Regions from separate parts of the Aneurinibacillus sp. XH2 genome, predicted to be linked through region 1. Evidence: a T-box and tRNA genes for the amino acid it is inferred to sense, from the RefSeq annotation. Region 1 holds a T-box; the other holds one or more tRNA genes.
The links. The T-box of region 1 lies ahead of metG (methionine--tRNA ligase). A T-box ahead of a tRNA ligase gene usually reads a tRNA of that ligase, here a tRNA-Met.

Region 1 (3,274 bases):
ATTGAATTTCTCATCATTCAAATGGGCGTGTGTATCAAACAGCACTATAACAGCCTCCTTTTGGGTCCAGACACCTATTTTACAATCGCCCCGTTCGGCATGCTGTCAGGAACGGTCGCAAGAGTGAGTTTGTCTCCTTCAGATGCGGCCAAAATCATTCCATTCGACATTTCACCACGCAGCTTTACCGGTTTAAGGTTAGTGACGCAGATCACTTTCTTGCCGATAAGGTCTTCCGGACTGTAATGCTTGGCAATACCGGATACGACCTGGCGTTTTTCATAGCCGAGATCCAGTTGCAGCTTCAACAATTTATCTGCTTTCGGAATTTTTTCCGCTTCGATAACCTGCGCCACGCGTAATTCCACTTTCATAAAGTCATCGATATTGATTTCGGGTACGGCTGGCTTCTCTTCTGTTTTAGCTTGCGCCTGTTCCTTCTTTTTCTTATTTTCTTCCGCCTGTTTACGCGCTGCTGCCGTTGTCTCATCAATAACGGCAATTTCTTTTTCCAGATCAAGGCGTGGGAATAACGCATCACCCTTGTTTACTTTTATGCCGGCCGGAAGCGCTCCCCACTCTTTTGCCGACTCCCAGCTTGTAATATCTTCATTTCCCGTAATACCCAGCTGCGCCCAAATTTTGCGCGGTGCATGTGTCATAAACGGTTGCAAAGCAATAGAAATAATACGAATGCTTTCCGCCAGATTGTACATAACTGTACCAAGGCGTTCTTTATTGGCTTCATCTTTTGCCAGCACCCATGGCGTTGTTTCATCAATATATTTATTTGTGCGGCTCACCAGATCCCATAGGCTGTTCAACGCACCGCCAAACCGCATTTCGTCCATGTGCTCTTCGAGACCAGTAACTGCTTGACGCGCCACATTGCGCAGGTTTTCATCCACCATTTCCGGCGCGGTCGGAGCCGGAAGCACGCCTTCAAAATATTTCTCAATCATCGCTACCGTCCGGCTCACCAAATTGCCAAGGTCATTCGCTAGATCAAAGTTCAAACGCTGGATAAATGCTTCCGGCGTGAATACGCCATCTTGACCGAACGGAATTTCACGCAACAGGAAGTAGCGAATCGAGTCGGAACCGTAACGTTCGATCAAAAATTTTGGATCGATAACATTGCCTTTCGATTTCGACATTTTTCCATCTGGCATAAGCAGCCAACCATGACCAAATACCTTCTTCGGTAATGGCAAGTCAAGCGCCATTAGAATAATTGGCCAATAAATCGTGTGAAAGCGAAGAATGTCCTTACCGATCATATGGACATCAGCCGGCCAATATTTGTTAAATTTCGTGTCATCTTCGCTCATATATCCTAGCGCGGTAATATAGTTCGTCAGCGCATCAATCCAGACATAGATAACGTGCTCAGGGTCGTTCGGCAACTTAATGCCCCAGTCGAATGATGTGCGGGATACGCTCAAGTCTTCCAGACCCGGCTTAAGGAAGTTATTTACCATCTCATTGCGGCGGGACTCTGGCTGAATAAACTCCGGATGCTCTTCGATGTATTTCAAAAGCCGATCTTGGTATTTCGACATACGAAAGAAATAACTTTTTTCTTTCACAAGCGAAATTGGGCGTCCACAATCTGGACAAATATGTTCTCCATCCTTTTTCGACTGATGCTCCGTCCAAAACGCTTCACAAGGCACACAGTAGTAACCTTCGTATTCGCCTAGGTAGATATCGCCTTTATCAACAAGCTTTTGGAAGATCTTCTGCACGGCATCTTTATGACGCTTCTGGGTAGTACGAATGAAATCGTCATAGGAAATATCAAGGCGTTCCCATAAGTCCTTAATCCAATCAACAATCGGATCAATAAATTCCAACGGTTGCTTGTCTTCCTGCGCGGCGCGTTGCTGCAGCTTCTGTCCATGCTCGTCCGTGCCTGTGAGATAAAACACGTCGTATCCACGTAAACGCTTATAACGGGCCAGCGCGTCGCAGGCGATTGTCGTATAAGCATTTCCGATATGAAGCGTATTGCTCGGGTAATAAATCGGTGATGTAATGTAATACGTTGGTTTACTCATCTTACTCATCCTTTCACCAAAAAAATGAGGAAGAAAACTTGCGAGCACTGCCCGCTCGCTTTCTATGAAAAAAGGCTCCCCATCCCCATATGGGACGAGAAGCTCTCGTGGTACCACCCAAATTCCCTGTCTTCCTAGCTTTCCAGTCAAAAGAAGACAGGCTCAATCCCGTAACGCGGGAAACGTTGCCCCCTAACGCATCATGCGCTCGAAAGCAAAAACTCCGGGGCCATCTTCATCCCGCTCCTTTTACCGGTTTCCACCCATCCCGGCTCTCTGTAAAAAGTACACGCGATTACTCTTCCCATCATCGTTTTGCATATATTATCCATAATATATGATTTCCTTTTCCTTTTATTCTATACCTTACCTGTCAGTCTTCGTCAAGTCTTATGTTAATCCCTCACTATATTATCCTTTTATTCCCTTTTTTGTCGAATTAATAACTACGAGTGTTTGTGTTTTTGTCGAAAAATCTGCATCAAGATTTATCTATTTCACAGAATATTTTTGTATTATTTTAAAATAAGGTATAAATTTAAAATAAATTCAGTCTTATATACTGTTATATATTTTATACATATATTACATTTTAAACACTATATTTCCTTTATTAGTATTTTTTTACATATATTGAGATTTTTTTATAGTATAATCCCAGTAAATGGTTGACCTCATCGAAAAATGCTGTTAGGATAGTGATAAAGAAAGTATGTCGAATTTTGACGATAAAAATAATGAATAAATTCGGGTAATTACGAGAGGAGATATAGTAAACATGAAATCAACTGGTATTGTAAGAAAAGTAGATGAATTAGGTCGTGTCGTAATTCCAATCGAACTCCGTCGTACATTGGGTATTGGAGAAAAAGACGCTCTTGAAATTTATGTTGACGGCGAACGCATCATGTTAAAAAAATACGAGCCAGCCTGCATCTTCTGTGGAAGCACAGAAAATACGATAACGTACAAAGGAAAAATTATCTGTGGTTCCTGCATATCTGAAATACCCACGCAAAAAGCATAACATAAATGAAGAAAAATAAGCTTCCTAACAATCGGGAAGCTTATTTTTCTTTCTGATGATAAGCGTTGTACACTTCCCGCTTAGGAAGTCCACGTTCTTCTGCTGTTTGCTTCAGCGCCTCCTTCTTCGTCAACCCTTTTTCAATATAAACATCTACATGGGATACAATGTCGAGTCCTTGCCACCA
Region 2 (3,274 bases), 970 kb from region 1:
AGTATGTTTCGCCATTACGGCATTCTACACCGCGAATTTCCATTCCAACGGCCGTTTTTTCTACAATAATATCGGCTACTTCCGTCTTAAACTTCATCTGAACTTTCTTTTCCAGTTCGCGGTAGATACTTTCCAGAATTTCAAGATTCTGCTCAGTTCCTAGATGACGCACATTGGCACGAAGCAATTTCAATCCTACACCCGCTGCTTTGCGCTCAATTTCGCGCACGGCCGGCGTTGTCGGATCCGTAATGTTGCGCGTTGCGCCATGCTCTAGATTAATCTCGTCCACATAGCGGATAAGCTCAAGCACTTGAGAAGGCGGCAAATAATCTGTCATCCAGCCTCCGAACTCAGTCGTAATATTAAATTTACCGTCAGAATATGCACCGGCGCCACCAAACCCATTTGTAATGGAACAGGCCGGCAAACAGCCGCTAAATTCTTTTTTTCCAGCTGGTGGCGGACATTTTTTAATTTTTTTCTCCAGAATCGGACAGCGCCGTTTAAAAATATCATGCCCTTTATCTATTAATAAAACATCCAGATGAGGATTCTTTCTCGTTAGTTCGTACGCGGTAAAAATACCAGCAGGCCCCGCTCCTACAATTACTACATCATATTTCATGATCGAAAGCCTCCTTGAGGTATGTACATTGTTTAATTGAGACCTCCATGATTATAACTCCTGGCCTGCAAAGAATCAACAAAAAACGAATGTTTTTTTTAAAACATATATTTTCGTTCGTTATTTAGCATACGAATATTCGGAATTTACCGTTCCCGCAACAAATAAATCGACCCAACCTTCCATAAGCTCTTCTTCTGTAATCGTGGCAGAGTTCTGCTTCCCTTCCCCGTATAAAATTAAAGCGTATACACGGGCAAACAAAATACTGTATAACCCCGAAGCAACCGCGTGACTGTTAACATCCCGACGAATTTGTCCAGCGAGTTTATAATATTCGAAAAAGGAAGTTAGCGCTTCGATAATATTTTTTGTAAATAAAAACGTATAGTTCCTGCATTCTTTCATTTTTTCCGCTTCGCTCAGCAACAGTTTAATCAACGGCAATTCTTTTTTAAATACCGTAATAAATGTCCTGATAATCAAACGAATATCGCGCTCAAAGTCATCACTTATCCCCTGAACGATATACTCACTAATTTCGGTAAACAAACTGTGGCGTCGAAACATTTCATTAAACAATTTTTCTTTGCTTTCAAAGTGACGGTATACTGTTAAATCATTTACGCCAGCCAAACGGGCAATTTCGCGAATCGTTGAAGCTTGGAACCCTTTTTGTGAAAAGACTTCCACTGCGGACTGCAAGATTTTCTCTCTTGTTCTTTTTACACGTGGGGAGTATTTCTTTTCCATACTATATTCTCCTTTTTTCCTATTTGTTCCAAATAGGGTGTTGCAAAACTCCACTGATTGCACTTCATGAAAAGCCCGGTATTTTCAAGGTTCTCGCAATTACATTTAGCCTTTACTATTCAACGATGGTAAGCATTGCAACACCCTCATTCATATAGTCATTCCTAAAATAATTAGGCAAAAAACCCTACAATACCAGTATCCACCATTTTCTTCATCGAAACAAGTTACAATTTAAAAAAAGGAGAAAAACGTTTGTCCCCCCCTTTATTGTTATGTATCGAAAGACAATATAAATCCTCTTTACACTTTACATCTACAAGCATTTTTTACATATTAAGGAGAATCAATAAACGTTGCCGGTCTGTCTCTCCCTGCGTAGCACGCGCCTCGCGAGTGTTTTCTCGTTTACTTATAAAGAGAAGGTATGCATCGCTTTATAGTAATAAAGCGATGCATACCTTCTCATACAACTTATACGACAAAAAAAGCCCTAATCCTTAGAAAAGAATCAGGGCTTGTCTATTCACGATGTATGCAGACACCAAACGAAAAATGGTCGGGAAGACAGGATTTGAACCTGCGACCTCCTCGTCCCGAACGAGGCGCTCTACCAAGCTGAGCCACTTCCCGGAACATACATTTCAAACCATCAAATGCACTCACCAAGAGTAAGTAATATGGTAGCGGCGGAGGGGATCGAACCCCCGACCTCACGGGTATGAACCGTACGCTCTAGCCAGCTGAGCTACGCCGCCCCAATAGCAATAATGTGAAATGGCGGAGAAGGCGGGATTCGAACCCGCGCACGGTGTGACCCGTCTACTCCCTTAGCAGGGGAGCCCCTTACAGCCTCTTGGGTACTTCTCCATATTGCATGGCGGACAGGGTGGGATTCGAACCCACGAGACGAGTTATCCCCGCCTACACGATTTCCAATCGTGCTCCTTCGACCAACTCGGACACCTGTCCATATTCATCAACAGCGACAAGCTTTATTTTATCATCAGTTTTTTATGAATGCAATAGTTTTTTAAAGGCTTATCACACGACCGCTTTGCATCTATTCTTCGTCTGCGCTCTTAGGCTTTTCTCCCACCAGCATGATGAGCAAAAGCGAAAAAGTGGCCTTAGTCTGTTTCCATCCTTTGATGTTTTACATGCGCCGCTTTGATCAAAGCGGCGCACAAATACAGTTTCTTCGCAAAAAGCGAATACAAAAGTCAGTCAACGCTCCTGATTCAGAAATTCCAATTACCCGCAATGTTTTTCAAACGCGCCCATTAAGTCAGCTGCGATCACTTCAAGAGGACGGTTTTCGATTTGATGGCGCTCCATCATATAAACAAGCTTTCCGTCTTTCATAAGGGCAAAAGAAGGAGAGGAAGGCGGATAACCGGTGAAATATTCTCTGGCTTTCGCAGTTGCCTCTTTGTCTTGGCCGGCGAAAACCGTGTAAAGGTAATCCGGCTTTTTCTCGCTGTGCTGTACAGAATAAATGGCAGCCGGGCGCGCAAGTCCTGCGGCGCATCCACACACAGAATTCACTACCACCAGAGCAGTGCCTTTCATATCTTCGAACTTCTCCTGTACCTCTTCCGGTGTCAGTAATTCTTCAAAACCTGCGGATGTTAATTCTGTGCGCATCGGCTGAATAACCGAACGCATATATTCGTCATACGACATCATAACATAAATCCCTCCGTTGTCATTTCTTATATTCTTCATCACTCTTAATATATTGCCAGCAACGAAAAATAATTTTCTTTCATTATAGCGATTTCTTTCTCAGGAGAAAAGTTCCGCAGCGCATTCCGCTATGCCTAGGTTGCCAGGTTGAGTGATTTTTCCTATTTCCAAAAAAGTTTATTAATGTATAATTTTATAGTGAAG

Region 2: it encodes a tRNA-Met, which carries the amino acid that the T-box ahead of metG (methionine--tRNA ligase) is inferred to sense. The anticodon was not compared.

The regions. Positions count from the first base shown of each region.
Region 1 covers NZ_CP014140.1:3,648,098-3,651,371, forward strand. Annotated here, with positions in the region: gene ACH33_RS18310 (TatD family hydrolase) at 1-45, opposite strand, end outside; gene metG (methionine--tRNA ligase) at 75-2,060, opposite strand; T-box leader at 2,148-2,380, opposite strand; gene ACH33_RS18320 (AbrB/MazE/SpoVT family DNA-binding domain-containing protein) at 2,839-3,087, shown strand; gene rsmI (16S rRNA (cytidine(1402)-2'-O)-methyltransferase) at 3,128-3,274, opposite strand, start outside.
Region 2 covers NZ_CP014140.1:2,678,922-2,682,195, forward strand. Annotated here, with positions in the region: gene ACH33_RS13225 (NAD(P)/FAD-dependent oxidoreductase) at 1-628, opposite strand, end outside; gene ACH33_RS13230 (TetR/AcrR family transcriptional regulator) at 749-1,381, opposite strand; tRNA gene ACH33_RS13235 (tRNA-Pro) at 1,938-2,014, opposite strand; tRNA gene ACH33_RS13240 (tRNA-Met) at 2,063-2,139, opposite strand; tRNA gene ACH33_RS13245 (tRNA-Ser) at 2,160-2,251, opposite strand; tRNA gene ACH33_RS13250 (tRNA-Ser) at 2,260-2,353, opposite strand; gene ACH33_RS13255 (BrxA/BrxB family bacilliredoxin) at 2,636-3,070, opposite strand.